Regions from separate parts of the Streptomyces sp. BF23-19 genome, predicted to be linked through region 2. Evidence: riboswitches for the same ligand, from Rfam matches in the RefSeq annotation. Region 2 holds a riboswitch; each other region holds the start of a gene.
What was found. A riboswitch is a leader RNA that binds a small molecule or an ion and turns the genes downstream of it on or off. The one in region 2 is predicted to bind cobalamin.

Region 1 (10,039 bases), on a different contig from region 2:
GTTGGTCCGCCACGAGGTCGAAGCCCAGGACGCGGTGCCCGGCCTTGACCAGGTTGGCGGCCATCGGGCCGCCCATGTGACCGAGGCCGATGAATGCGACGGTGCTGGTCACCAGGCAACCTCCTGTGACGACGCGGACGGGGCGAGACGGAGTTCGCGGTCGCCGAGCGGGGCGAAGAACCGTTCGACCTCCGCCGGGCCGACGGCTTCGAGCGTGGCGGGGGACCAGTGCGGGTCGCGGTCCTTGTCGATGACCTGGGCGCGGATGCCCTCGACGAGGTCGGACGAGGACAGGGCGGCGAGGGAGACGCGGTACTCCTGCTCCAGCACCCGTTCCAGCGGGCCGAGCCGCCGGGCCCGGCGGAGCGCCGCCAGGGTGACCTTGACCGCGGTGGGGGACTTCGCCAGGAGGGTGCCTGCCGTCACCTTCGCGCCGGGAACGTCCGTGGCGAGCAGCCGCGTGACGATCTCCTCGGCGGTGTCCGCGGCGTAGCATCGGTCGATCCACTCGCGTGCGGCGGCGAGTTCGCCCGGCGGCGGCTGCTCCACGTACCGCTCCAGCACGGTGTGCACCGGGTCGGAGCCGAGTTCCCCGGCCAGCGCCGGCAGGGCCGACGAGGGTACGAAGTGGTCGGCGAGGCCGCACAGCAGCGCGTCCGCCGCGCCGACCGGCGCACCGGTCAGGGCCAAGTGGGTACCCAGTTCTCCGGGGGCGAGGGCGAGGAGATAGGTGCCGCCGACGTCGGGGACGAAGCCGATGCCGGTCTCGGGCATCGCGATGCGGGAGCGTTCGGTGACGATGCGGACGGTGCCGTGCGCGGAGATCCCGACGCCGCCGCCCATGACGATGCCGTCCATGAGGGCGACGTACGGCTTGGGGTAGCGGGCGATACGGGCGTTGAGCCGGTACTCGTCGCGCCAGAAGTCCGCCGAGGCAGTGCCTCCTGCGCGGGCGTCCTCGTAGATCGCGCGGATGTCACCGCCCGCGCACAGCCCTCGTTCGCCGGCGCCCTCGATGACCACGGTCTCGATGTCAGGGTGGTGCTCCCAGGCGGCGAGGGCCTCGTCGAGACGCAGGGCCATGGGATGGGTGAGGGCGTTGAGGGCCTTGGGGCGGTTGAGAGTGATGTAGGCGGTGCGGCCCTCGGTGCGCAGCAGGACGTGGTCGTGTTCTTCGGGGGATGTGTGGTTCATCGCAGGGTCTCCGTCAGTCCGCGCGCGACGATGACGCGCATGACCTCGTTGGTGCCTTCCAGGATCTGGTGGACGCGCAGGTCGCGGACGATCTTCTCGATGCCGTATTCACTGAGGTAGCCGTAGCCGCCGTGGAGTTGGAGGGCGGCATCGGCAACCGCGTACCCCGTGTCGGTGGCGAACCGCTTCGCCATCGCGCACAGCCGCGGAGCCAGCGGATCGCCCGCGTCCAGGGCCTCCGCGGCCTGCCGGACCAGGGCGCGGGCGGCGGCCAATTCGGTGGCCATGTCGGCCAGTCGGAACTGCAACGCCTGGCGGTCCAGGAGCCGGGAGCCGAATGCCTCGCGGTCGGCGAGGTACGCCAGACTGCGGTCCAGCGCGCTCTGCGCACCGCCGAGCGAGCAGGCGGCGATGCCGAGCCGGCCGCCGTTGAGGCCGTTCATGGCGATGCGGAAGCCGTCGCCCTCCGCGCCGAGCCGCCGGTCGGCGGGGACCCGTACGCCGTCCAGGACGACCTGGCGGGTGGGCTGCGCGTTCCAGCCCATCTTCTGCTCGTTGGCGCCGAACGAGACGCCGGGGTCTTCGCGTTCGATGACGAAGGCCGAGATGCCGCCGGGCCCGCTCTCGCCGGTGCGGGCCATGACGATGTAGATCCCGGCGGCTCCGGCGCCGGAGATGAACTGCTTGACGCCGGTCAGCACGTAGTGATCGCCGTCCCGCTCGGCGCGGGTACGCAAGGCGGCGGCGTCGGAGCCGGCGCCCGGTTCGGTGAGGCAGTAGCTGCCCAGGGTGTCCGCGGAGCAGAGGGCCGGCAGCCACCGCTCTCGCTGCACCTGGCTTCCGTACCGGTCGATCATCCAGGCGACCATGTTGTGGATGGACAGGTACCCGGCGATGGACGGGCACCCGGTCGCGAGGGTCTCGAAGACGAGGACCCCGTCGGCACGGGAGAGACCCGAACCGCCGTGCTCCTCACGGACGTAGACGCCGCCGAGGCCGAGTCCGGCGGCCCTGCGGATGACGTCGACGGGGAAGTGCTTGGCCTGGTCCCAGGCGACGGCGTGCGGGGCGAGGTGTTCCTGGGCGAAGTCGAGGGTGACCTCGGCGAGGGCGAGCTGGTCCTCGGTGAGGGTGGTCACCGGGCTCATCCCATCGTCGGGATGGTGAAGCTCGCGGCCTCCTTGGCCCCGGAGGGCCAGCGCGAGGTGACGGTCTTGGTCCGGGTGTAGAAGCGGATCGAGTCGGGGCCGTGCTGGTTCAGGTCGCCGAAGCCGGACCGCTTCCAGCCGCCGAAGGTGTGGTACGCCACGGGGACGGGGATCGGCACGTTGACGCCGACCATGCCGGCGCCCACCCGGCGGGTGAAGTCGCGCGCCGTGTCGCCGTCGCGGGTGAAGATCGCGACGCCGTTGCCGTACGGGTGCTCGGTGGGCAGGCGCAGGGCCTCCTCGTAGTCGGCGGCCCGTACGACGGACAGCACCGGACCGAAGATCTCCTCGCGGTAGATCCGCATCTGCGGGGTCACCCGGTCGAAGAGGGTGGCTCCGGCGAAGAAGCCGTTCTCGTGTCCGGGCAGGGTGAACCCGCGTCCGTCCACGACGAGTTCGGCGCCCTCGGTGGCTCCGATGCCGACGTAGCGGTTCACCCGGTCGAGGGCGTCGCGGCTGACCAACGGCCCGAAGTCGGCCTCGGGATCGTCGGAGCGACCCACCCGCAGGGTGGCGATCCGCTCCTTCAGCTTCCCGACCAGCGCGTTCGCGGTCTCCTCGCCGACGGGGACGGCGACGGCGATGGCCATGCAGCGCTCGCCCGCGGAGCCGTAGCCGGCGCCGATCAGGGCCTCCACAGCCTGGTCGAGGTCGGCGTCGGGCATCACGATCATGTGGTTCTTGGCGCCGCCGAAGCACTGGGCGCGCTTGCCGTGGGCCGCGGCGGTCGCGTAGATGTGCGCGGCGATCGGGGTGGAGCCGACGAAGCCGAGGGCCTGCACGCGCGGGTCCTCCAGCAGGGTGTCGACGGCCTCCTTCCCGCCGTTGACCACATTGAGCACGCCGGGCGGCAGGCCGGCCTCCAGGAACAGCTCGGCGAGGCGCAGCGGTACGGACGGGTCCCGCTCGGAAGGCTTCAGGATGAAGGAGTTGCCGCAGGCCAGGGCGGGTGCGGCCTGCCACAGGGGGATCATCGCGGGAAAGTTGAAGGGGGTGATCCCGGCGACCACGCCCAGCGGTGAGCGCAGGGAGTGCACATCGATCCCGCTGCCCGCGTTGTCGGTGAACTCTCCCTTCAGGAGGTGGGGGACACCGGCGGCGAACTCGACCACCTCCAGGCCGCGTTGCAGGTCGCCGTGGGCGTCGGCGACGGTCTTGCCGTGCTCGGAGGACAACAGCCGGGCCAGCTCGTCACGTTCGGCCTCGACCAGCTGGAGGAAGCGCAGCAGGACGCGGGCGCGGCGCTGCGGGTTCCACCGCCCCCAGTCGGCCTGCGCCTCCTCGGCGTTCGCGAGGGCGGCCTCGGTGTCCGCGCGCCCCGCGAGCGGGACCCGGGCCTGGACGGCGCCCGTGTTGGGGTCGTACACGTCGGCGAAGAGACCGGAGGATCCGGTGGTGTGTTTGCCGCCGATGAAATGGGTGAGTTCACGGACCATGGGTGCCTGCTCTCGTCAGGTGGGATCCGAGGAATGGCACGGCCTGCCGGCGGACGGACCCGATGGGGTGCGCCGCTGGGGAAGGCCGTGGGACTACGAGCGTGCGGAAGTGTGCGCGCGCTCCGCCGGATCACCAGGGTCGTGGGTACAAACCGGTGCCATGCGTGTCTGCTCCATCCTCGTGGACAACACGGAACGTTCCGCGGCCGGTATCCTGACTCCCGGATCTCCGCGTGCCGCCCGCCTTCCCGACGAAGCTCGTCAGTGGCGTGTGGATGGCAGCACACTCCCCGGTCACAGTGGCGGGACCGTGCCGGTTTCTCACCGGCTTCCCTGCACCGCGGACCTTGTGCCACGAACATATAGTTGGACGTCCTAGTAAGTCCAGAGCCGCCGCCGCGCGCCTTCGGCCGACCTGTCCCGGCCTGACGTCCCCTCAGCCCTACGGCGTGGGGCCCGGGTTCCCGGTCACCGGGTACGGGATGAAGGTGCTGCTGTTCTCGTCGACGGCCAGCGCCCGGCCGAGCGGCGGCACGGCCCGCTGCGGACAGTCGAGGCGTTCGCAGAGCCGGCAGCCCATGCCGATGGGGGTGGCCGCCGCCGTGTTGTCGAGGTCGAGCCCGTCGGCGTACACGAGCCGCGAGGCGTGCCGGATCTCGCAGCCGAGCCCGATCGCGAAGGTCTTGCCCGGCTCGCCCCAGCCACCGCGGTGGCGGGTGACGGCCCGGGCGGTCCACAGGTACCGCTGTCCGTCGGGCATGGCGGCCACCTGGACGTGGATGCGGCCGGGCGCGGCGAAGGCCTCGTAGACGTTCCACAGGGGACAGGTGCCGCCCGCGCGGGAGAAGTGGAATCCGGTCGCCGACTGTCGCTTGGACATGTTCCCCGCCCGGTCCACCCGCACGAAAGAGAAAGGCACCCCACGCAGCCTGGGCCGTTGCAAGGTGCTCAACCGGTGGCAGACCGTCTCGTAGCCGATCCCGAAGTGGTCGGTGAGCCGCTCGATGTCGTAGCGGAACTCCTCGGCGGCCGCGTGGAAGGCGCGGTACGGGAGGATCAGCGCGCCCGCGAAGTGGTTGGCGATGCCGATCCGCGCGAGGGCGTGGACGGGGGAACCGGGCGGGAAGTCCTCGGCGGCCAGCCGGTCCAGCTCGGCCCCGTACTCGATCAGCGCCAGCTGGGTGGCCATCCGGAACGCCTGCTGTCCCGGCCGGAGCCGGTTCGACAGGTGCAACACCCGGGCCGTGGCGTCGTAGCGGTGCAGTCGGTCGGAGTCCGTGGCCGTCCGGATCCCGTGCCGCTCGGCGAGCCTGCGGGTCAGCGCGCGGACGACGTCCCCCGGGCGGATGCCGATCTCGGCGGCGAGGCCTTCGGCGGCGAGATCGGTGTCGTGGAGGTAGTTCTGCCGGCGGTAGAAGAACTCGCGGATCTCCTCATGGGGCGAGCGCGGGCTGTCGGCCGCCACGTCCCGCCCGTCGGCCGCGTCGGCGAGACGCTCGGCCAGCAGCTGGCTGCGCCGGCCCAGGTCCAGCAGGACCGAGGCGACCGCGGGCATCCGGGTGGCCAGTTCGGCCAGGTCGGAGGGGGAGACGCGGGCCTCGGCCACCTCGTTCGCGAGCGCCTCGCGCAGGTCGGCGACCAGCCGGCTGGTGTCGCGCTGCGAGAAGAAGCCCGGATCCACCCCGAAGGCCTCGGTCAACCGCAGCAGCACCGGAACGGTGAGCGGCCGGGAGTCGTGCTCCATCTGGTTGAGGTAGCTGGGGGAGATGGCGAGCACCCGGGCCAGGTCGGCCTGGGTCATCCGCCGCTCCTCGCGCAGTCGCCGCAACCGCGCTCCCGCGTACGTCTTGCTCACCGCACTCCCTCGCCGTTCCGGGCCGACACGCGACGCCAGAATACGGGGATCTTCACGACCCGAACCCTTCGCAACCTTGGCAATTTCGATGCCGAAGATTCGCAGACCTTGGCAGATGTACCTCCTTGATGGCACTCGGTGTCAGTGTCAAAGTCGGTGCAGCGGCCCGCCGGACACGGCGGCCAGGAAGAACCGACTGGCCCGATTCACGCCCTGATTTCGGCCATCCAGGAGGTTCGACCCGGCGGTTCGGCAGCATTGCTCAGCTTCGGCCCCGGGCCGGGTTCGGCGGCCGCAGCTCGTACCAGGCACAGAGTGCCAAGCCGCCGGGTTCACGGTCCGGCCCATTGGCAAGACAAGCGACGGATGGAAACGGTGACGGTCATGGCAGAGGCGAACACGACGGCGGCGGCCGAGCAGCTCAAGCAGCGGTGGGCCGACGACCCTCGCTGGGCGGGCATCGAGCGCACCTACACGGCCGAGGACGTGGTGCGGCTCTCGGGCAGCGTCCGCGAGGAGCACACCCTGGCCCGGCGCGGCGCCGAGCGGCTGTGGCGCCAGCTCCACGAGCAGGACTACATCCACGCCCTCGGCGCCCTCACCGGCGGCCAGGCGGTCCAGCAGGTGCGGGCCGGACTCCAGGCGATCTACCTCTCCGGCTGGCAGGTGGCCGCCGACGCGAACCAGGCCGGACACACCTACCCCGACCAGAGCCTCTACCCGGTCAACTCGGTCCCGCAGGTGGTCCGTCGGATCAACAACGCCCTGCTGCGCGCCGACCAGATCGCCATCGCCGAGGGCGGCACGGACACCACCGACTGGCTCGCGCCGATCGTCGCGGACGCCGAGGCCGGCTTCGGCGGCCCGCTGAACGCCTTCGAGCTCACCAAGGCGATGATCGCGGCGGGCGCCGCCGGCATCCACTACGAGGACCAGCTGGCCTCCGAGAAGAAGTGCGGCCACCTCGGCGGCAAGGTCCTCGTCCCGACCGCGCAGCACGTCCGCACCCTCAACGCGGCCCGCCTGGCGGCCGACATCGCCGACACCCCGACCCTGATCATCGCCCGTACGGACGCCCTCGCCGCCACCCTCCTGACCAGCGACGTCGACGAGCGCGACGCGGAGTTCTGCACCGGCGAGCGCACCGCCGAGGGCTTCTACCACGTCCGGGGCGGCATGGCCCCGGTCATCGCCCGCGGCCTCGCCTACGCCCCGTACGCCGACCTCATCTGGGTCGAGACCGGCACCCCGGACCTGGCCCAGGCCCGCGAGTTCGCCGAGGCCATCCACGCGCAGTACCCCGACCAGATGCTGGCCTACAACTGCTCGCCCTCCTTCAACTGGAAGGCCGCGCTGGACGACGACCAGATCGCCAAGTTCCAGCGCGAGCTCGGCGCGATGGGCTACCGCTTCCAGTTCATCACCCTCGCCGGCTTCCACTCCCTCAACCACGGCATGTTCGACCTCGCCCGCGGCTACGCCGAGCACGGCATGACCGCCTACGTCGACCTCCAGGAGCGGGAGTTCGCCGCCCAGGCCCATGGGTTCACCGCCGTCAAGCACCAGCGCGAGGTCGGCACCGGCTACTTCGACCTCGTCTCCACCGCCGTCAACCCGGCCTCCTCCACCACCGCGCTCTCCGGTTCCACCGAGGAAGAGCAGTTCCACTGAGCCACCGACGGGCATGAGCCGCACCGCCGCCGGCCCGCTCGCCCGGCCGGCCCCTTCCCGACGGGTGCCCGAGGGACCTTCCCCCGGGCACCCACCCCCGCCCCCGCTGAGGAGAACCGCATGCCCCTCCCGTCCCTGACCAGCAGCGTCCAGGTTCTCGGCGCGCCGGGTGAGCGCCACGAGGAGATCCTGACCCCCGAGGCCCTGGAGTTCATCGGCCGGCTCGACACCGCGTTCGCGGACCGCCGCCTGGAGGTCCTCAAGGAGCGCCGACGCCGCTCGGGCCACCTGGCCGGCGGCACACCGCTCGACTTCCCGCTCGCCACGCGCGCCCTCCGCGAGGACCCGCACTGGCGCGTCGCCCCGCCCGCGCCCGGCCTCACCGACCGCCGCGTCGAGATCACCGGCCCGCCCGAGCGGCGGATGGCCGTCAACGCCCTGAACTCCGGTGCCAAGGTCTGGATGGCCGACTTCGAGGACGCCACCGCCCCGACCTGGACCAACGTCATCGGCGGCCAGCTGACCCTGCTCGACGCCGTCGAACGGCGCATCGACTTCACCACGCCGGAGGGCAAGGAGTACCGCCTCGGCGAGCAGCTCGCGACCATCATGGTCCGACCGCGCGGCTGGCACCTCCTCGAAGAGCACCTGGAGATCGACGGCCGGCCCCTGTCCGCGTCCCTCGTCGACTTCGGCCTGTACTTCTTCCACTGCGCCCAGCGGCAGATCGACGCGGGCCACGGCCCGTACTTCTACCTGCCCAAACTGGAGAACCGGTACGAGGCGCGTCTGTGGAACGACGTCTTCCTCCTCGCCCAGGAACTCCTCGACATCCCCCGCGGCACCGTCCGCGCCACCGTCCTCATCGAGACGATCACCGCGGCCTTCGAGATGGAGGAGATCCTCCACGAGCTGCGCGAACACAGCGCGGGGCTGAACGCGGGCCGCTGGGACTACCTCTTCAGCCTGATCAAGACCTTCGGCCACCGGACCGACTTCCAACTGCCCGACCGGGCCGCGGTCACCATGACCGCCCCCTTCATGCGGGCCTACACCGAACTGCTCGTACGCACCTGCCACCGGCGCGGCGCCCAGGCCATCGGCGGGATGGCCGCCCACGTCCCCAGCCGGGACGCGCAGGCGAACTCCGCCGCCCTCGCCAAGGTCCGCCTCGACAAGGAACGGGAGGCCGAGGACGGCTTCGACGGCTCCTGGGTGGCCCACCCAGGACTGGTCCCCGTCTGCCGCGAGGTCTTCGACAACGTCCTGGGGGAGCGGCCGCACCAGCTCGACCGGACCCGGGAGGACGTCGAGATCACGGCCGCCGACCTGCTGTCCGTCCGCCGGATCGCCGCGCCCCCCACACGGGAGGGGATCCGCTCGAACGTCGCCGTCGCCCTGCGCTACTTCGACGCCTGGCTGCGCGGCAGCGGCGCCGTGGCCCTCTACGGCCTGATGGAGGACGCCGCGACCGCCGAGATCGCCCGCGTCCAGATCTGGCAGTGGCTGCGCCACGACCAGGCCGACCCGGCGACGGTCCTCGACCTCCTCGACGCCGAATGCGCGGCACTGGAGGAGGAGGACCCGCGGGCCCGGGTCGCCGAGGCCCGAGAGGTCTTCGTGGACACCGCGCTCACCCCCGGCCTGCCCGCCTTCTTCACCCCCGAGGCGTACACCCGCCATCTCGTCCGCCGGACGGAGAACCGGTCATGACCCCGTCGATCCACCGGGTCGGTGTCGTCGGCGGCGGCCAGATGGGCGCCGGCATCGCCGAGGTGTGCGCCCGCGCCGGCCTCGACACCGTCGTCGCCGAGTCGGACGACGCGGCCGCCCGGGCCGCCCGGGAACGCGTCGCCGTCTCCCTCGAACGAGCCGTGCAGCGCGGCAAACTGGACCGGATCTCAGCCGAGGACGCCCTGGCCCGGCTCGTCTTCACCGGCGAGCTGGAGGACCTCGCCGACCGGCAGCTCGTCATCGAGGCCGTCACCGAGAACCCCGAGGCCAAGACCGAGGTCTTCGCCGCCCTGGACAAGATCGTGGCGGACCCGGAAGCGATCCTCGCCACGAACACCTCGGCCATCCCGATCATGCGGCTGGGCATGGCCACGGGCCGCGCCGACCGGGTCGTGGGCCTGCACTTCTTCAACCCCGTCCCCGTCCTGCCCCTCGTGGAGGTCGTCTCCTCCCTCCACACCTCGCGGGACACCCTCGACACCGTGGAGGCCTTCGCCCGCGACGTCCTGGGCAAGACCGTCGTCCGCTCCCAGGACCGGGCCGGCTTCGTGGTGAACGCGCTGCTGATCCCTTACCTCCTCTCGGCCGTCCGCATGGCCGAATCCGGGTTCGCCGCCCCCGAGGACGTGGACGCCGGGATGGAACTGGGCTGCGCGCACCCGATGGGCCCGCTCAAACTGGCGGACCTGATCGGCCTGGACACCGTCGCGGCCATCGCGGAATCCCTCTACGAGGAGTTCAAGGAACCCCTGTACGCGCCGCCCCCGCTGCTCCAGCGGATGGTGCAGGCGGGTCTGCTCGGCCGAAAGAGCGGCCGCGGGTTCCACACGTACGGCCGGGGCTGAGGGGCCCCGGCGGGTCTCCAGGGCAGAGGGTGCGCCGGAGACGCACGGGAACGGCGCGGGTGGGGCGAGTGGTGTCGCCGCGCCCGCGCCGCACCG
Region 2 (10,039 bases):
ACGGGGAAGACGAAGACCAGGGCGAGGAGGAGCGCGCCGAGGTTCTTGACCACGGCGGCGGGGCGGACCGGCCGGCGCTTGCGGAGCTGCTGCGCGGGCTTCGGCGCGGTGGTGGTGGTGCTGCTCACTGCTCCTCCTCCTGCTTCAGGATCAGGCGGAAGTAGAAGGACATGACGACCACGAGGATCAGGATCGTCAGGACGGAGATCGCGGCGGCGAGGCCGTAGTGGGCCTGGCTCTGGCCCTCGACGTAGGCGAAGACCGGGAGGATCTCGGAGGCGCGGTCGGGGCCGCCCCTGTTCATCGCGTAGACCTGGGTGAAGGCCTTGAACACCCAGATCACTTCGAGGAACGTGGTGATGAGGAAGAACGGCCGGAGGTTCGGGAAGACGATCTTCCAGAAGGTCTGCCAGCCGTTGGCGCCGTCCATCCGGGCGGCCTCGTACAGCTCGGCGCCGACCGTGGTCAGTCCGGCGTACATGTTGAGGGCGACGAAGGGGATGGAGCCCCAGACCACCAGGACGGTGACGATCGTCAGGGTCGACAGGCCCGTCTGCATCCAGTTGTGCTGTTCGTATCCGGCGAAGCCGGCGCTGCGCATCACCCAGTTCATGACGCCGAACTGCTCGTCGAACAGCCACTTGAAGACCTGCACGGAGGCGACGATCGGCATGGCCCAGGCCATCACCAGCGCCATCGACAGGACCAGCCGCATCTTCTTGCCGAGCCGGTTCAGCAGGATGCCGATGAGGCTGCCGAGCACCATGATCAGTGCGACGTTGGCCGCGGTGAAGGCGAAGCTGCGGGCGACCACGGTCCAGAAGTCCGCGTCACCGATCAGCTGGGTGTAGTTGGAGAACCCGGCGAAGGGGTACTTCCGCTGGATGAACTCGATCTTGTTGATGTCCTGGAAGGACAGGATCACGTTCTTGATCAGCGGGTACAGCAGCAGTGTCGCGAGGGCGAGCACCGCCGGCGCGACCAGCAGGTAGGGCAGCCACCCCGAGGGGAGCGACTTTCTGCCCCCGCGAGGAGACGTGGGACCGGGACCGGTCGGGGACGCGGTCTCCTCGGGCCGTCCGGCGGGCTTGCGTGGTGCGTCCTGTGGAGCGGCGGTCATCGCTCCCTGGGAGTGCACGGTCATGGCGTGGCTTCCTCGCGGTTGACTGTGGAGTCAAATGCCCGACCGGGGACACGGCATGCGGCATGGCGCCTGCCGTGCCCCCGGTGCGATCACACTGCTGGGTGGTGCGGGAACTGCGGGGTGGGGCTACTTGTTGATGCGGTTCGCGATTTCCTTGTCCGCGTCCGCACCCGCCTTGGCGGCGTCCTCACCGTTCAGGACCTTGGTCATGAACTCCTTGACGGGGTTCGGCTCGGTCTCGACGTTCGCCCAGCCCGCGGTGACCGGGGTGATCTTGCCGTTGAGGCCGGCCTTGCCCATGGCCTCGGCGAAGGAGCCGGCGGCCGGGGTGAAGTTCGCGCCGACCTGGTTCGGCAGCAGGGCGCCCTTGGTCTCGGCGGCGTACTTGGTCATCTGGTCCTTGCCTGCGGCGAGGGCCAGCCACTCCTTGGCGAGCTCCTTGTTCTTGGAGCGCTCGGCGATCGCGAGGTTCGAGCCGCCGAGGAAGACGGTGCCGGTCTTGTCCGCGGTCTTGCCCGGGATCGGGAAGTAGCCGAAGTCGGCCTCCTTGCCCGCCTCCTTCAGCGCCTTCTCGGCACCGGTGGCCTCCCAGCCGAGACCGATCCAGGAGGCGACGCCACCCTTGGGAACGATGTCGGTGGACTGCTGCGGGGTCGCCTCGTCCTTGTCCTTGGGGGCGGTGGAGAAGGACTGGAGCTTCTTGTAGAAGTCCATCGCGGAAGCGGCCTGGGGGGTGGCGAGGCCACCCTTCCACTTGGCGCCGTCCTTGACGGCGAGGTCGCCGCCCTCGTCCCAGACGAAGCCGGCGAGGACGTACCAGCTCTGGCCGGGCAGGTAGATCGGCTGCGAGGCCGGGTCGGCCGCCTTCAGCTTCTCCAGACCGGCGATCCACTCGTCGCGGGTCTTCGGCGGGGTCACGCCGGCCTTCTCGTACGCCTTCTTGTCGTAGACGACGACGCGGTTGGCGGCGTACCACGGAGCGGAGTAGAGCTTGCCGTCGATCTCGGCCGAGGCGAGCATGCTCTTCTGCCAGGCGTCGGCGCCGAGAGCGGCCTTGTCCTTGGTCAGGTCGGCGAGACCGCCGGTGACCGCGTAGCCGGCGGTCTGCGTGTTGCCGAGCTCGAGGACGTCCGGCGGGTTGTTCTCGGAGAGGGCCGTGGTGACCTTCTCCTGGATGCCGGTCCACTTCTGCTCTTCGACCTTGACCGTGACACCGGGGTGCTTGGCCGAGAACTCCTTGTTGACCTCGTCGATCCAGGCCTTGGGAGCGGAGCCGTCCATCACCCAGACGGTGATCTCCTTGGCGCCACCCGCGTCGGTCTTCGCCTTGTCGTCGCTGCCGTTGCCGCACGCCGCGACTCCGACCATCATGCCCGCGACACTGACCGCCGCGATGAGCTTGCGCTTCACGCCACCCTCCTCAGGGATGCCTGCCTGCACTTCCCTCGCCCGCCGCGGTGACATACGCGAAGTACTGCCGTGGGGCCGGGATCTGATCCATATTGGTTTAGACCAGTAGCTGGAGCTTGGCCTAGACCTTTAGGGGTGTCAAGGGTCTAATGAGCGGGTGCCCGGTCCGTTATCGGACCGACACCTGGGGAGAGAGAAGGCCTGTCCCCCCACTCGTGTCACGATGTGACCGCACATATCGGAGGAGCCGGTGACGGCAGCGAAACTGGAGTCGGGAAGGCGGGCGGCGATGGCCACCGAAGGGGCGACCACGGAGCCGGACGGCGGGGCAGTCACCCGCACGGCACGTGTTCCCAAGTACTACCGACTCAAGCGGCACTTGCTCGACATGACCGAGACGCTGCCGCCCGGCACCCCGGTGCCGCCGGAGCGCACGCTCGCGGCCGAATTCGACACCTCGCGGACCACCGTCCGGCAGGCCCTCCAGGAACTGGTCGTAGAAGGGCGACTGGAGCGAATCCAGGGCAAAGGCACCTTCGTCGCCAAGCCCAAGGTCTCCCAGGCGCTGCAACTGACCTCGTACACGGAGGACATGCGGGCCCAGGGACTGGAACCGACGTCCCAGCTCCTCGACATCGGCTACGTGACGGCCGACGACACCCTCGCCGGACTGCTCAAGATCACCACCGGCGGACGGGTGCTGCGCATCGAGCGGTTGCGCCTGGCCAGCGGTGAGCCGATGGCCATCGAGACCACGCACCTGTCGGCCAAGCGCTTCCCCGCGCTGCGCCGTTCGCTCGCCAAGTACACCTCCCTCTACACGGCACTCGCCGAGGTCTACGACGTGCACCTGGCCGAGGCCGAGGAGACCATCGAGACCTCGCTGGCCACCCCGCGCGAGGCCGGCCTGCTCGGCACCGACGTCGGGCTGCCGATGCTGATGCTCTCCCGGCACTCCCTGGACGCCGACGGCGAACCGGTGGAGTGGGTGCGGTCGGTGTACCGCGGCGACCGGTACAAGTTCGTCGCCAGGCTCAAGCGCCCCGCCGTCTGACCTCGCCCGTCCCGCCCCGCCCGACCTGGCCCGTCGGACCCCGTGTCCCCGATTCCTTCACATACCGGAATACGGACGGGGTCTTACGCCCAGCGGGCAATCCCCCGTAGATTCCCTGCGCTTACGCAGATGATCGACGAGGGGACGAGGTCATGCCTGAACCGGAAGCAACAGGGACAGAACGGGACGCGGCGAGTCCGGGCAGTACATCGGGCTCGCCTTCTCCCCGGTCCATCGCCGCGTGGGTGCTCGTCGGACTCGTCGGCGCCATCGGCTGGGGCGTGCTCGCGCTCTCGCGCGGCGAGGAGATCTCCGCCGCCTGGCTGCTCGCCGCCGCGCTGGGCTCGTACGCGATCGCCTACCGCTTCTACGCGCGCTTCATCGCGGACCGCGTACTGAAGGTGGACGCCAGCCGGGCCACCCCCGCCGAACGCCTTGACAACGGTGTCGACTTCCACCCCACCGACCGCCGGGTGCTCTTCGGTCACCACTTCGCGGCCGTCGCCGGCGCCGGCCCGCTCGTCGGACCCGTACTCGCCGCGCAGATGGGCTATCTGCCGGGCACCATCTGGATCGTCGCCGGCGTCATCTTCGCCGGGGCCGTCCAGGACATGGTCACGCTGTTCTTCTCCACCCGCCGCGACGGGCGTTCGCTCGGCCAGATGGCCCGGGACGAGATCGGCCCCGTCGGCGGGGCCGCCGCCCTGATCGCCGTGTTCGCCATCATGATCATCCTGCTGGCGGTCCTGGCCCTCGTCATCGTCAACGCCCTGGCGCACTCGCCCTGGGGCGTCTTCTCCATCGGCATGACCATCCCGATCGCCGTCTTCATGGGCTTCTACCTGCGCGTCCTGCGACCGGGCCGGGTCACCGAGGTCTCCGTCATCGGCGTCGCGCTGCTGCTGCTCGCCATCGTCGCGGGCGGCTGGGTCGCCGAGTCCTCCTTCGCGGACACCTTCACCCTGGAGAAGGAGACGCTGGTCATCTGGATGGTGGTGTACGGCTTCCTGGCATCGGTGCTGCCGGTGTGGATGCTGCTCGCACCCCGCGACTACCTCTCCACCTTCATGAAGGTCGGCACGATCGCGCTCCTCGCCATCGGCGTGGTCATCGCGATGCCCACCCTGAAGATGCCCTCGATCACCGACTTCGCGGCCCGCGGCGACGGACCGGTCTTCGCCGGGTCGATGTTCCCCTTCGTCTTCATCACCATCGCCTGTGGCGCGCTCTCCGGCTTCCACGCCCTGGTCTCCTCGGGAACCACCCCGAAGATGATCCAGAAGGAGACCCAGGTCCGCATGATCGGCTACGGCGCCATGCTGACCGAGTCCTTCGTCGCCGTCATGGCGATCATCGCGGCCTGCATCATCGAGCCCGGCCTCTTCTTCGCCGTCAACTCCCCCGGCGGGGTCATCGGCACCACGGTCGAGTCCGCCTCCCAGGCCGTGACCAACTTCGGTTTCGCCATCTCCCCCGAGGCGCTCGCCCAGGCCGCCAAGGACGTCGAGGAAGCCAGCCTGCTCTCGCGCACGGGCGGTGCGCCGACCTTCGCACTCGGAATGTCGGAAATCTTCTCCGCCGTGGTCGGCGGCGCCGGCATGAAGGCGTTCTGGTATCACTTCGCCATCATGTTCGAGGCGCTCTTCATCCTGACGACGCTCGACGCGGGCACCCGCGTGGGCCGGTTCATGCTCCAGGACACCCTCGGCAACGTGCACAAGTCCTTCAAGGACGTCAGCTGGAAGCCCGGCGTGTGGTTCGCGAGCGCGATCGTCGTCGCCGGCTGGGGCTACTTCCTGTGGGTCGGCATCAAGGACCCGCTCGGCGGCATCAACCAGCTCTTCCCGCTCTTCGGCATCGCCAACCAGCTCCTCGCCGCGGTCGCGCTGGCCGTCTGCACCACGCTGCTGATCAAGTCCGGCCGGCTCCGGTGGGCCTGGGTGACGGGCGTTCCGCTGGTCTGGGACGCCACGGTGACGCTCACCGCGAGCTACCAGAAGATCTTCTCCGAGGACGTGAAGGTCGGGTTCTTCGCCCAGCGCGACAAGTACCAGGCCGGAATCGACGCCGACAAGGTCCTGGCGCCCGCCAAGAACATGGACGACATGCACACCGTGGTCACCAACGCCACGGTCGACGGCGTCCTGTGCGCCCTCTTCGCCCTCCTGATCATCGTGGTCCTCGCGGACGCGGCCCGGACCTGCCTCAAGGCCGTCCGCGACCCGGGGTCGGCGACCCTCTCCGAGACCCCGTGGACGGAGTCGAAGATCGTCGCCCCGGCCGGGCTGATCGCGACCGCCGAGGAGCGGGCGGAGCTCGCCGCGGCGGGTCCGGAGGCGGGCGGCGGACACGTCACGGAGCCGGTGGCCTGATGAGCGTGCGCAGCGCGCTGGCGAAGGCGCGCTTCTACGTACGGGAGTTCTCGGGGGAGGCCGCGTACGACCGGTACGTGGCCCACACCCGCTCCCACGACCCGGACGCGGAGGTCCTGACCCGCCGCGCCTTCGAACGCGCCCGTACGGACGCCCGCGAGGCGGACCCCCGCGAGGGCTTCCGCTGCTGCTGAACCACCCCGCACGCCGAAGGCCCCGCCGCTCCCCGCGGCGGGGCCTTCGTACGTTCGGCGCCCGCCCGTCGCCGCCCGTCCTGCACACTCGACCGCATGGACATGGTGATCAGGGCGGTGCGGCCCGCCGAGTACGTGGAGCTGGGTGAGATCACGGCGCGGGCCTACCTCGCCGACGGGCATCTGGACTTCAACGAGGACGACCACTACCTGAATGTGCTGCGCGACGTGGCCGGTCGGGCCGCCGAGGGCGAGGTGCTCGTCGCCGTGCGGGACGAACGGCTGCTGGGCGGTGTGACCTTCGCCGCTCCGGGCAGTCCGCTCGCCGACATCTCGGCTCCGGACGAGGCCGAGTTCCGGATGCTCGCGGTGGCCCACGAGGCGCGCGGCCAGGGCGCCGGCGAGGCTCTGGTGCGGGCCTGCGTGGAGCGGGCGAGGGCTCTGGAGGGGGTGACCGGCCTGGTTCTCTCCACCCAACGCAGCATGGCCGGGGCCCATCGGATCTACGCGCGACTGGGCTTCGTACGCACGCCGGAGCGGGACTGGGCGCCGATCGAAGGCCTGACACTCCTCACTTACCGGCTCAAGCTGTAGCCACGCCGACACTACATGTGGGGGTTACCGCAGAGGGCCGCCCCCACATGTATGCTCATGCCTGCTGTCGCCGCAGGGGAATCCGGTGCGAATCCGGAACTGTCCCGCAACGGTATGAAGTGTCCGGCTACCGGACACCAAGTCCGATGACCTGCCGTCAGCGCGCCCGGCTCGACCGAACCGGGTGCCGATTCGTCCGGGCCTCGCGGTTGGGCCGGTGGACGCCATGTGGGGTACGCGTTCTCGTTGCGCCCGCATGCGCCCGCTCGCGCCCCGCCCCGCCGATGACCGGGCCGAGCGAGGGAGAGCTCCCGCCGTGACCATCGCGCCTTCCGCACCGCGCGCCGAGTCCACTTCTGGCGACAACACCGAGGGCCCGGGGGCCACGCTGCTGCGTACCCTCACCGAACTTACGGCGGACCTCCCCGACACCGACCCCGGCCGGGTCGCGGCCTCCGCACTGCGCGGCCGCAGCTCCGCCGCCGACGACGCCGAACTGCGCGGGCTGGCCACCGAGGCCGCCGCCGGTCTGATCTCCGAGGACCCGGCCTACTCCCGGCTCGCCGCCCGCCTGCTGACGCTGGCCGTGCGCGACGAGGCCGCGAGCCAGGGCTCCACCTCCTTCTCGGCCTCCGTCGAGGTCGGCCACCGCGAGGGCCTCATCGCGGACCGCACGGCCGAGTTCGTCCGTACGCACGCGAGCCGGCTCGACTCCCTCGTCGAACTGACCCTCGCCGAGGGCGCCGACGACCGCTTCGGCTTCTTCGGCCTGCGCACCCTGCACAGCCGCTACCTGCTGCGCCACCCGATCACCCGTCAGGTCATCGAGACCCCGCAGTACTTCATGCTGCGCGTGGCGTGCGGTCTGGCCGCCGACGAGAGCGTCCAGGCCGTCGAGGAAGTGGCCTCGCTGTACCGGCTGATGAGCCGTCTGGACTACCTGCCGTCCTCCCCGACGCTCTTCAACTCCGGCACCCGGCACCCGCAGATGTCCTCCTGCTACCTGCTGGACTCCCCGCTGGACGAACTCGACTCGATCTACGACCGCTACCACCAGGTGGCCCGTCTCTCCAAGCACGCCGGCGGCATCGGCCTCTCGTACTCCCGCATCCGCGCCCGCGGTTCCCTGATCCGCGGCACCAACGGCCACTCCAACGGCATCGTGCCGTTCCTGAAGACCCTCGACGCCTCCGTCGCCGCCGTGAACCAGGGTGGCCGCCGCAAGGGCGCCGCCGCCGTCTACCTGGAGACCTGGCACGCGGACATCGAGGAGTTCCTGGAGCTCCGCGACAACACCGGTGAGGACCAGCGCCGTACGCACAACCTGAACCTCGCCCACTGGGTGCCGGACGAGTTCATGCGCCGCGTGAACGCCGACGCCGACTGGTCGCTGTTCTCCCCGGCCGACGTGCCCGAGCTGGTCGACCTGTGGGGCGACGAGTTCGACGCCGCCTACCGCAAGGCCGAGGCGGACGGCCTGGCCCGCAAGACCATGCCCGCCCGCGACCTGTACGGCCGGATGATGCGCACCCTCGCGCAGACCGGCCAGGGCTGGATGACCTTCAAGGACGCCTCCAACCGCACGGCGAACCAGACCGCCGAGCCGGGCACCGTCGTGCACTCCTCGAACCTGTGCACCGAGATCATCGAGGTCACCAACGACGGCGAGACGGCCGTCTGCAACCTCGGCTCGGTCAACCTGGGCGCGTTCGTCATCGACACCGCGAACGGTCGCGAGATCGACTGGGAGCGGATCGACGAGACCGTCCGCACCGCCGTCACCTTCCTCGACCGCGTGGTGGACATCAACTTCTACCCGACCGAGCAGGCCGGCCGCTCCAACGCCCGCTGGCGTCCGGTGGGCCTGGGCGCGATGGGCCTCCAGGACGTCTTCTTCAAGCTGAAGCTGCCCTTCGACTCCCCCGAGGCGAAGGCGCTGTCCACCAAGCTCTCCGAGCGCATCATGCTGGCCGCCTACGAGGCCTCCTGCGACCTCGCCGAGCGCAGCGGCGCGCTGCCGGCCTGGGAGCAGACCCGTACCGCCCGTGGTGTCCTGCACCCGGACCACTACGACGTCGAGCTGAACTGGCCGGAGCGCTGGGACGCGCTGCGCGCCCGCGTCGCCGAGACCGGCATGCGCAACTCCCTGCTCCTCGCCATCGCCCCGACGGCGACGATCGCCTCGATCGCCGGCGTGTACGAGTGCATCGAGCCGCAGGTCTCCAACCTGTTCAAGCGCGAGACGCTCAGCGGTGAGTTCCTCCAGGTGAACGGCTACCTGGTGGAGGAGCTGAAGCAGCTCGGCGTGTGGGACGCCCAGACCCGCGAGGCGCTGCGCGACTCCTCCGGCTCGGTCCAGGGCTTCGGCTGGATCCCGGCCGAGGTCCGCGAGCTGTACCGCACGGCGTGGGAGATCCCGCAGCGCGGTCTGATCGACATGGCGGCGGCCCGTACGCCGTTCCTGGACCAGTCGCAGTCGCTGAACCTGTTCCTGGAGACGCCCACCATCGGCAAGCTCAGCTCGATGTACGCGTACGCCTGGAAGCAGGGGCTGAAGACCACCTACTACCTGCGCTCGCGCCCGGCGACGAAGATCGCCCGCGCCGCACAGGCGGCCACCCCCGTCGAGCTGCCGCAGGCGGTCGCCGACGCCGAGGCGCTGGCCTGCTCCCTTGAGAACCCCGAGTCCTGCGAGGCCTGCCAGTAATGAGCTCCAACGACACCAAGAACCTCCTGGACCCGGGCTTCGAGCTCACGCTCCGTCCGATGCGCTACCCGGACTTCTACGAGCGCTACCGGGACGCGATCAAGAACACCTGGACCGTCGAGGAGGTCGACCTCCACTCGGACGTCGCGGACCTCGCGAAGCTGACGCCCTCCGAGCAGCACATGATCGGCCGACTGGTCGCGTTCTTCGCGACCGGCGACTCGATCGTCTCGAACAACCTGGTGCTGACGCTCTACAAGCACATCAACTCCCCGGAGGCGCGCCTGTACCTGTCGCGCCAGCTGTTCGAGGAGGCCGTGCACGTCCAGTTCTATCTGACGCTGCTCGACACCTACCTGCCCGACCCGGACGACCGCGCGGCCGCCTTCGACGCGGTCGAGGAGATCCCCTCCATCCGCGAGAAGGCGCAGTTCTGCTTCAAGTGGATGGACTCGGTCGAGAAGATCGACCGGCTGGAGACGGCAGCCGACCGCCGCCGCTTCCTGCTGAACCTGATCTGCTTCGCGGCGTGCATCGAGGGCCTGTTCTTCTACGGCGCCTTCG
Region 3 (10,039 bases), on a different contig from region 2:
GCAGGCCGTCCTCCTCGTCGATGCCCAGGCCGTGCTGGAACGGCAGCACCCCGTAGGTGGCCCGGCCGGTCAGGCCGCGCAGCATCTCCATGCCCGGCTCCAGCAGCGACACGTCGCCGCGGAACTTGTTGACCAGGTATCCCGCGATCAGGGACTGGTCCTCGGGGGAGAGCAGCGCCGTCGTCCCGAAGAAGGACGCGAAGACCCCGCCGCGGTCGATGTCCCCGACCACGACCACCGGGAACCGCGCGGCGCGCGCGATGCCCATGTTCACGATGTCGGTCCGGCGCAGGTTGATCTCGGCCGGACTCCCCGCCCCCTCGCAGATCACGGCGTCATACGTGCCCCGCAGCTGCTCCAGGCAGTCCGTGACGATGCCGAGCAACTGTTCCTGGCGCCCACCGTGGTAGCCGCGGGCGCTCATCTCGCCCACCGGCTTGCCCAGCAGCACCACCTGGCTGCTGCGGTCACTGCCCGGCTTGAGCAGCACCGGGTTCATCAGCGCGGTCGGCTCCACACGGGCCGCCTGGGCCTGCATCGCCTGGGCGCGCCCGATCTCGGCGCCCTCCAGGGTCACGAAGGAGTTCAGCGACATGTTCTGCGCCTTGAAGGGCGCCACCTTCACGCCCTGCCGGGCCAGCCAACGGCAGATGCCCGCCGTGACCACGCTCTTGCCCGCGTCCGACGTGGTGCCCGCGACCAGCAGACCCCCGCCGCGCCTCGCGCCGCTCATCCGCGCCGCCCCCTCCGTGTCGTACGTGCCGTGCGTGTCGTACGGGAGACCAGCAGCCGGGCGGCCACGCAGGCGCCCAGGGCCAGCCAGGTCACCTGGCGCGACAGCCGTACCGCCCGCTCGATGTCCGCGACCTCCACCGGCCGACCCGCCCCGCCGTTCAGCACGGCCCGGTGCTCGACCCGGCCGCCGTACGCGAGGGTTCCGCCCAGTCTGACGCCCAGCGCCCCGGCGAAGGAGGCCTCCACGGGTCCGGCGTTCGGGCTCGGGTGCGCGGCGGCGTCCGCGCGCCAGGCCCGTACGGCGCCCCGCCGGTCGGGGCCGGCCAGTACGGCGGCGACCGCCGTCAGCCGGGCGCCCGGCCAGCCGGCCAGGTCGTCGAGCCGGGCGGAGGCCCAGCCGTAGCGCAGGTAGCGGGGGGACTTGTGGCCGACCATCGCGTCCAGGGTGTTCACGGCGCGGAAGGCCAGCAGTCCGGGGACTCCGGCGACGGCGCCCCACACGAGGGCCCCGACCACCGCGTCGGAGGTGTTCTCGGCGACGGACTCCACGACGGCGCGGGCCATCTGCTGTCCGTCCAGGGCCTGGGGGTCGCGTCCGCACAGGTGGGGCAGCCGCTCCCGGGCCACCTCGATGTCCCCGGCGGCGAGCGCGCCTCCGATGGCGCGGGCCTCCCGGCCCAGCGAGGTGCCGCCCACGACGGCCCAGGTGGCGGCGGCGGTCAGGGCGATACGGGCGGCCGCGGGCCGGGAGCGCACGGCGCGGGCGCCCAGCGCTCCGACGGCGGCCGCGCCCCCGGCGCACACCAGGGTGTGCAGGAGGCCCCGGGCGCGGTCGTCGCCCCACAGGGAGCGTTCGACGGCGGCGGCGGCCCGTCCGAAGGCGGCCACGGGGTGCCCTCGGCGCGGATCCCCGAGGATCCGGTCGCCGATCAGGCCCGCCGTGGCGCCGTACGCGAAGACGCGATCGGCACGCATGGTGGCAGGTATGTCCTCACTCAGGGTCCGCGCCCTGGTTCGACGTGTCCGGCGGCGAGAGTTCCTGGCTCCCGGGACGCACGCGCGGCGTGCGATTCCGGTGACAGTGGCGGGACCGCGCCGGATTCGCACCGGACTTCCTCTCCATGCCGCCGTATTGGCTCCGGCAGTCCACCACGCACCTCGAACGCCCGTCAACTCGCCGTTGACCTGCGGTGCGGCGGGGACGGAGGGCGCGGGAGGGAACGCGAAAGCTCCCCCCGGGACAAACCCGGAGGGAGCCTTCACACCCGACCCGCCCTGCGGCGGCGGATCAGGAGACGATCAGGTAGATCCCGTACGTCACGGCCGCCGCGACGAGCGCGAAGCAGAGGTACGCGCCGGTGCGGGCGAGGGTGGCGGTGCCGCCCTGCTCGGTGGCGGTCTCGTGCTTGGACAGGCCCACCAGGCCCAGGGTGAACAGGGCCACGAGGGCGACGGTGGCGGAGAGGCTGACCCCGAAGACGGAGCCGAGTGCTTCCCAGTCGATCTTCATACTGCCGTTTCCTCTGTATGTCTCGGTCAGACCGCGGCGGCCGGAGCCGGTGCGGTCGTCGGGGCGGTCGTCTCGGCCGGGATGGTGGCCTTGAGGTCCTCGTCCGTGACCGCGGCGGTCGTACCGGCGGCCGCTGCCACGGACGGACCGGCCGCCGCGACGGTCGGCGGGACGGTGACGGCGGCGATCGCCGTGGTGACGACGCCCGGCTCCTCCGCGGCGGCCGACTCCACGTCGTTGACGTTGTGGTGGTCGACGACCTGGCGGCGGGAGATGACCCAGATGGCGAAGCAGGAGGCGACCAGGAAGACGGCGACGGCGGCGACGCCGATGTCACCGGAACGCATGACCAGCTCGGCACCGGCCGAGACCAGCGCGGCGGCCGGCAGGGTCAGGCCCCAGGCGATGAACATGCGGGTCGCGGTGGACCAGCGGACCACACCGCCCTTGCGGCCCAGGCCCGAACCCATGACGGCGCCGGAGCACGCGTGGGTGGTGGAGAGCGAGAAGCCGAGGTTCGAGGAGGCGAGGATGACGGACGCGGCCGAGGTCTGGGCGGCGAAGCCCTGCTGCGGCTGCAGGTCGGTCAGGCCGGTGCCCATGGTGCGGATGATGCGCCAGCCGCCCAGGTAGGTACCCATCGCGATGGCCATACCGGCGGAGACGATGACCCAGACCGGCGGGTTCGCGTCGGGCGCGATCGCGCCGCCGGCGATGAGGGCCAGGGTGATGATGCCCATCGTCTTCTGCGCGTCGTTGGTGCCGTGCGCGAGGGAGACGAGACCGGCCGAGGCGATCTGACCGGCGCGGTAGCCCTTGGCGGAGGTCTTCTCGCCGACCTTGTCACCCAGCTTGTAGGTGACCTTGGCGGCCAGGTACGCGGCGATGCCGGCCACCAGCGGGGCGGCGATCGCGGGGATGAGGACCTTGGTGACGACGACGCTGCCGTTGACCGCGCCGATGCCGGCGGAGGCGACCGCGGCGCCGATCAGGCCGCCCATCAGGGCGTGCGAGGAGCTGGAGGGGAGACCGACCAGCCAGGTGACGAGGTTCCAGAGGATCGCTCCGACCAGGGCGGCGAAGATCACCTCTGGCTGGATGCCTTCCTCGTTGACGAGCCCCTTGGAGATCGTCTTGGCGACCTCCACGGACATGAACGCGCCGACGAGGTTGAGCACGGCGGACATGGCCACCGCCGTCTTGGGCTTGAGGGCGCCGGTCGAGATGGTGGTAGCCATCGCGTTGGCTGTGTCGTGGAAACCGTTCGTGAAGTCGAACACGAGAGCGGTGATGATCACGATCCCGAGGAGAAGCGTTATGTGCTCCATTTACCCAGGCTTCTGTTTGACGTCAGTGGCTCGGCGACCGTAGGCAACCTGAGTGAACGGAAGATGAACTGGCGCGGGCGGAGCGGTGTACTGGCGCGGGGTGTGATCGGGCCATTCGTCCTGATACTTACGTAGATAACGCTATTAATGCACGTCAAAGCCGGGTGAATGAGTCCCTCCGGAGGGTGTCCGGCGCGCGCCCCGCTCCACCTCCGGAGCGCCGAAAGAGACTCAGATCACATGCCGTCGGCCCGGCTCGCGCCGGCGGCGGACGGATCCGCTCCGGTGGCCCGCCGGAGGCCCCGACCCGACACTGGAGCAGTGCGTACCGCGACAGCGACGGCAGCGGCCGTCACCACGACTCTGCTGGGTGCCGGCGCGGCCGCCGTCGCCATCGGCAGGCACGCCGCCGACGCGGCCCTGCGGCCCGAACCCGGACGCCCACTGCCCGGCGGACCACGGCTCGGTGTCCACTCCGTGGCCGACGGCCGGATCACGCTGACCCGCTCGCTCGCCTCCCTGCGCCCCGGCACCTACGGCCTGGTCGCACCCGGCGTGCACGCCGTCGTCGGCCCCGTGGTCCCGGACGCCGACCCCGGCCCGGACGCGGTCGTACGGCGACTCGTCTCCGTCACCCACGGCACCCTCGAACCCGGTACCCGGGTCTCCCTCACCCCCCAGGTGTACGTCGGCAACCCGCGCACCGCCCTCGGGCTCGACCACGCCGACGTGGACATCCCCGGGGAGCTCGGCGCCCTGCCCGCCTGGTTCCTGCCCGCCGCCCGGGACACCTGGGTGATCACCGTGCACGGGCTCGGCAGCAGCCGTGAGCACCCGATGGTGGTCATGCCCTTCCTGCACCGCCATCAGCTGCCCGTCCTGGACCTCGGCTACCGGGGCGACCTGGGCGCCCCCGCCTCCCCGGACGGCCTCGGCCACCTCGGCGAATCGGAATGGCGTGACCTGGACGCCGCCATCCGCTACGCCCTGCGCTACGGAGCCCGCCGCGTGATCCTCCACGGCTGGTCCACCGGCGCCACCATGGCCCTGCGCGCCTTCGAGCGCTCGCCGCTGGCCCACCGGATCTCCGGGCTGGTCCTCGACTCCCCGGTGCTCGACTGGCACGCCACCCTGCGGGGGCTCGCCAAGGCGCGCGGCGTCCCCGGTGTCGTGCTGCCGCTGGCGGTCCGGGCCGCCGAGGGCCTCACGGGCCTGCGCGCCGACCGCCGGCCGGCGGGCGCCGACCCCGGCGTGCTGCGCGTCCCCGTACTGATCGTCCACGGCCCGGACGACGCGCTCGCCCCCTGGGGACCCTCCCGCGGGCTCGCCGCCGCCCGCCCCGACCTCGTCACGCTGCACACCGTGGCCGGAGCCGGGCACGGCGCGATGTGGAACGCCGACCCGGCCGGCTACGAGGAGGCCCTGCGCCGCTTCCTCACCCCGCTCATGTGAAGGCCGTGTCGAGGTCCGCGCCGAAGGCCTCGTGAACGACCGTGTGAAGAGCCGTCATGTGAAGGCCCTGTGACGGACAGGGCCGCACGGGCGGCTTGTCCCGGTCTGCGCTGCGGGTCAGCGGCGATAACGATCGGTTCCGTTTGGGCTTTCGGCCAGTGACGGGCGAGACTGCTTCCGTGACGTCCCGAAAGCCTGATGAGCAGTTGGCTCGCGACTCCAGACTCCGACTCGTCTCGCCGCGCTCCGTCGCCGCGGCCCGCAAGGCGGTGACCGACCGACGCACCCGGCCCGCGCCCCGGCCCCCGGCGGGTACGCCCGCCACGGCCGACCTCGCGAACCGGGCCCGGGCCTCGCTCGCCGACGCCGTACGCCTGACCCGCTGGGCCGAGCGCAACCTCGGCGCCGGCGACGGCGGCCGGCCCGCCCCCACGGGCGCCCTGCCCGCGGCCGACGTCGAACGCGCCGCCACGGAACTGGGCCTGACGCACGGCCAGATCCAGGTCGGCTGGGACCGCGCCCGCCTCGCCGGACTGGTCGAGGTGCACGGCGGCCACGCCCGGCCCGGCTGGCGGCTGCGCGCCTGGGACCGCGACGACACCGCCGTACTGCGCGGCTGGGTCGCCCTCTTCGACGCCTGGTCGCTGGTCCATCCCGCACCCGCCGACATCGCCCCCTCGGCCGTCGCCGAGGTCGTCGAGGCGATGCCCCAACTCCTCTCCCTGCTCCAGCTGTCCGCCGGCCCGGTGACCGTCCCGGACCTGCTCGACCTGCTCGGGCAGCGCGTCACCGAACTGCGCGACGAGCGGTGCGAGATCCCCTACGAGTCCGAGCCCACCGTGGCGCTGACGTCCGCCGCCGGCTCCGCGGAGGCCCGCCCCGTCCCGCTCGCCCGGCTGCTGCGCTGGGCACTCGGCGGACTCGCCGCCGTGGACGCCGTCACCCTCGGCCCCGCCCGGGCCACGCTCACCCCGCTCGGCAGCTGGGCCGTCTGGGTCAAGCTGGAGCAGATCTGCGTCGCGGCGCAGAGCCCCGCCGGGAACATCGAGCAGTCCGCCGCCGCCATGCTGCACGGCTGCGCGCGGCTCACCCCCGGCCCGGCCCGCGCCGAGTACCAGGCCTGGCTGGCCGCCCGGCCCGTCGGCCACGCGGTGACCGAGCTGCTGCAGGCGGCCCGCGGCGAGGACGCCCTGCTGCGCGGCCTCGCCTTCGAGGCGCTGCGCGTGGTCGGAGCCCCCGCCGAGCCCGAGGTGCGCGCCGCCGTGCGCGAGCCCGCCCTGCGCCCCTACGCCTTGCTCTGGCTCGCCGTGCACGACGGGGTCGACCCCGACGACGCCCAGGACGTCCTGACCGCCGAGGAGTCGACCTGGCTCTGGGTGGACACCGCCGCCGCGATCGCCGACCACGGCGAGGCCGAGCTGCTGGCCCGCCACCTCGACTCCGCCGTCCGGACCACCGTCCCCCGGCTGCTGGACGAGGTCCGCGCGGTCGGCCATCCGCGCACGGTGCAGGTACTGGTCGCGCTCGCCGCGGCCCACCCCGACCCGACGCTGGCCAAGGCGGTCCGCCGGGCCGCCTTCCAGGTCCACACCGGCGGCGAGTGACCCCCGTAGGTCGTGTCCACGCGGGCAGGGACGGGCGCGCCACCGGGGTCAGACCTGCGGCGCGTACGTCCCGAAGCTCCAGACGTTGCCCTCGGCGTCACGGGCCATGTAGTCGCGGGAGCCGTAGTCCTGGTCGGTGGGTTCCATCACGATCTCCGCGCCGTGCTCGACCGCCCGCCGGTGATGGGCGTCCACGTCGTCGACCACGACATAGACCCCCGAGGGGCCGGCGCCCTCCATGGCCTTGTCGAACGCCCCACCCCTGCCCGAGCTGCCCAGCATCACCATGCCGTTGCCGTACGCCAGCTCGGCGTGCATCACCGAGCCGTCCTCCCCTTCGTAGACGGCGACCTGGCTGAAGCCGAAGGCCTCGGTCAGCAGCTTGATGGCCGCCTTCGCGTCGCGGTAGACCAGGGTGGGACAGATGGACGGAACGCCTGCCATGACGATCACTCCCTCTCGTGACGGTGACCCGCGTCACACCAGCATGGCAGGCGTCACCGACAGTCAGCGGAAGGTGTTGCACTGGGCCATGTCACCGGTCCGGTAGCCCTGGTAGAACCACTGCTGACGCTGCTCGGCCGAGCCGTGCGTCCAGGACTCCGGGGACACCCGGCCCTGGAACTTCTCCTGGATCCGGTCGTCGCCGACCGCGGCCGCCGCGTCCAGCCCGTCCCTGATGTCCGCCTCGGTCAGGGACTTGATGAGCGGCCGCCCGGTGGAGGCGTCCGCGACGTTCGTCGCGTTGTGCGCCCACACCCCGGCATAGCAGTCGGCCTGCAGCTCGACCTTGACCGCGTTGCTGTTCGGGCCCTGCCTGCCGTCCTGGGCCCGCTGGAGGGTTCCGGTGAGGTTCTGGATGTGGTGCCCGTACTCATGGGCGACGACGTAGGCCTGGGCGAAGGGACCGCCGGTCGCGCCGAACTTCGTCCGCAGGTCGTCGAAGAAGCCCAGGTCCAGATAGACCTGCCGGTCCGCCGGGCAGTAGAAGGGGCCCACCGCCGCGCTCGCGGTCCCGCACGCGGTGTTCACCCGGTTCTCGAAGAACACGGTCGACGCCGGGCTGTACTGGCCGCCGCGCTTGGCGAACTCCTGCTTCCAGAAGGCCTGGGTGCTCCGGACCACCGCCACCAGCCGGCAGTCCTCGCGCGTGTTCGCGTCCCGCCCCGACTTGCAGGCCTGCTGCACCTGGTTGAGCGACGAGGAGACGGGCGTCGGTTCCGGCTCCCCGGTGGACAGCCCCAGCTGCTCCGGCCCCACCCCGAACAGCAGCCCGATGACCAGCGCGATCAGACCGACGATGCCGCCGCCGACGGTGGCCTTCCCGCCCGGGATGCGGCCGCCGCCACCCCGCATGTCCTTGACCTCGGAGCTGTCGAGACTGGCGTCGTCGTCGAACTGCATCCCCGCCGCCCTCCATCCGTGAAACAGGCGCCGTCGCGTCTCCGCCCATGCGCCGAGTATCAACCTGATCGTCCCTGTATGCGCCTCGGCCGCTCCGTGGGGCCGCTGGGCCGAACGGGGGATGCGGGGGAGTGGATCCCGCAGGCCGGACGGCCCCGCCCGCGCCCGGAAAGTAGTTGCGCACCCCCGGTAGAATGTCTCTCATGGCAAATCTCCTCGCGGATTAGCGGCGTCGAAGCTTCGCGTCCTGCCCCCCTTCCGCCGTCCCGACCCGCCCTGGAGTATTTCCGTGATCACCGCCACCGGCATCGAGCTGCGCGCCGGCGCCCGCGTCCTTATCGAGTCCGCTTCCTTCCGTGTCGCCAAGGGCGACCGCATCGGCCTGGTCGGCCGCAACGGAGCGGGCAAGACCACCCTCACCAAGTGCCTCGCCGGCGAGGGTCAGCCCGCCGCCGGCTCCATCGCCCGCTCGGGCGAGGTCGGCTACCTCCCGCAGGACCCGCGTACCGGCGACCTCGACGTGCTGGCCCGCGACCGCATCCTGTCCGCGCGCGGCCTCGACGTGCTGATCAAGAAGATGCGCGCCAACGAGGAGCGCATCGCCACCGGCACCGGCGGCACCCGCGACAAGGCGATGAAGCAGTACGAGCGCCAGGAGACGGAGTTCCTGACCAAGGGCGGGTACGCCGCCGAGGCGGAGGCCGCGACCATCTCGGCCGCCCTCGGCCTGCCCGACCGGGTGCTCGGCCAGCCGCTGCACACCCTCTCCGGTGGTCAGCGCCGCCGCGTCGAGCTGGCCCGGATCCTCTTCTCGGACGCCGACACCCTGCTCCTCGACGAGCCCACCAACCACCTCGACGCCGACTCCATCGTCTGGCTGCGCGACTACCTGAAGACCTACCGCGGTGGCTTCATCGTCATCTCCCACGACGTCGACCTGGTCGAGACCGTCGTCAACAAGGTCTTCTACCTGGACGCCAACCGCTCCCAGATCGACGTCTACAACATGGGCTGGAAGCTCTACCAGCAGCAGCGCGAGGCCGACGAGAAGCGCCGCAAGCGCGAGCGCCAGAACGCCGAGAAGAAGGCCGCGGCACTGAACTCGCAGGCCGACAAGATGCGCGCCAAGGCCACCAAGACCGTGGCCGCGCAGAACATGGCCAAGCGCGCCGACCGGCTCCTCGCCGGCCTGGAGGCCGTCCGCGTCTCCGACAAGGTCGCCAAGCTCCGCTTCCCGGACCCGGCGCCCTGCGGCAAGACCCCGCTGACCGCCGAGGGCCTCTCCAAGTCGTACGGCTCGCTGGAGATCTTCACCGACGTCGACCTGGCCATCGACAAGGGCTCACGCGTCGTCATCCTCGGCCTCAACGGCGCCGGCAAGACCACCCTGCTGCGTCTGCTCTCGGGCACCGAGAAGCCGGACACCGGCACGGTCGTCCCCGGCCACGGCCTCAAGCTCGGCTACTACGCCCAGGAGCACGAGACCCTGGACCCGGAGCGCACGGTCCTGGAGAACATGCGCTCCTCCGCGCCCGACCTGGACCTGGTCGCCGTACGCAAGACCCTCGGCTCCTTCCTCTTCTCCGGGGACGACGTGGACAAGCCCGCCGGGGTGCTCTCCGGTGGCGAGAAGACCCGGCTGGCCCTGGCCACGCTGGTCGTCTCCTCGGCGAACGTGCTGCTGCTCGACGAGCCCACGAACAACCTCGACCCGGCCAGCCGCGAGGAGATCCTGGGCGCGCTGCGCACGTACAAGGGCGCGGTCATCCTCGTCACCCACGACGAGGGCGCGGTCGAGGCGCTGGAGCCGGAGCGGATCATCCTGCTCCCGGACGGCGTCGAGGACCTCTGGGGGCCGGACTACCGGGACCTCGTCGCCCTCGCCTGATCGGGTTCCGGTTCCCGTTCCGCTTCTGATCCAGTTCCTTATGGATCATTCGGCTCACGGGTGATCCATCATCTGAGTGAGACGGTCTCGTACCGTTGCGCGTCGTACGACGGCCCCG

Region 1: another riboswitch for cobalamin. It lies ahead of AB8A24_RS38860 (CoA-acylating methylmalonate-semialdehyde dehydrogenase); the one in region 2 lies ahead of AB8A24_RS25365 (ribonucleoside-diphosphate reductase subunit alpha).
Region 3: another riboswitch for cobalamin. It lies ahead of AB8A24_RS08985 (cobalamin biosynthesis protein); the one in region 2 lies ahead of AB8A24_RS25365 (ribonucleoside-diphosphate reductase subunit alpha).

What each region holds. Positions count from the first base shown of each region.
Region 1 is NZ_JBGBPT010000112.1:3,522-13,560, reverse strand. Features, by position in the region: gene mmsB (3-hydroxyisobutyrate dehydrogenase) at 1-112, opposite strand, end outside; gene AB8A24_RS38870 (enoyl-CoA hydratase/isomerase family protein) at 109-1,194, opposite strand; gene AB8A24_RS38865 (acyl-CoA dehydrogenase family protein) at 1,191-2,342, opposite strand; gene AB8A24_RS38860 (CoA-acylating methylmalonate-semialdehyde dehydrogenase) at 2,339-3,838, opposite strand; cobalamin riboswitch at 4,025-4,210, opposite strand; gene AB8A24_RS38855 (short-chain fatty acyl-CoA regulator family protein) at 4,281-5,693, opposite strand; gene aceA (isocitrate lyase) at 6,078-7,364, shown strand; gene aceB (malate synthase A) at 7,485-9,077, shown strand; gene AB8A24_RS38840 (3-hydroxybutyryl-CoA dehydrogenase) at 9,074-9,943, shown strand.
Region 2 is NZ_JBGBPT010000048.1:15,085-25,123, reverse strand. Features, by position in the region: gene AB8A24_RS25400 (carbohydrate ABC transporter permease) at 1-128, opposite strand, end outside; gene AB8A24_RS25395 (carbohydrate ABC transporter permease) at 125-1,144, opposite strand; gene AB8A24_RS25390 (extracellular solute-binding protein) at 1,271-2,554, opposite strand; gene AB8A24_RS25385 (GntR family transcriptional regulator) at 2,844-3,608, shown strand; gene AB8A24_RS25380 (carbon starvation CstA family protein) at 3,761-5,980, shown strand; gene AB8A24_RS25375 (YbdD/YjiX family protein) at 5,980-6,174, shown strand; gene AB8A24_RS25370 (GNAT family N-acetyltransferase) at 6,271-6,768, shown strand; cobalamin riboswitch at 6,786-6,942, shown strand; gene AB8A24_RS25365 (ribonucleoside-diphosphate reductase subunit alpha) at 7,085-9,475, shown strand; gene AB8A24_RS25360 (ribonucleotide-diphosphate reductase subunit beta) at 9,475-10,039, shown strand, end outside.
Region 3 is NZ_JBGBPT010000011.1:18,689-28,727, reverse strand. Features, by position in the region: gene AB8A24_RS08990 (cobyric acid synthase) at 1-733, opposite strand, end outside; gene AB8A24_RS08985 (cobalamin biosynthesis protein) at 730-1,710, opposite strand; cobalamin riboswitch at 1,746-1,893, opposite strand; gene AB8A24_RS08980 (hypothetical protein) at 2,024-2,245, opposite strand; gene AB8A24_RS08975 (inorganic phosphate transporter) at 2,272-3,573, opposite strand; gene AB8A24_RS08970 (alpha/beta hydrolase) at 3,895-5,025, shown strand; gene AB8A24_RS08965 (hypothetical protein) at 5,295-6,629, shown strand; gene AB8A24_RS08960 (VOC family protein) at 6,678-7,073, opposite strand; gene AB8A24_RS08955 (neutral zinc metallopeptidase) at 7,137-8,033, opposite strand; gene AB8A24_RS08950 (ABC-F family ATP-binding cassette domain-containing protein) at 8,323-9,921, shown strand.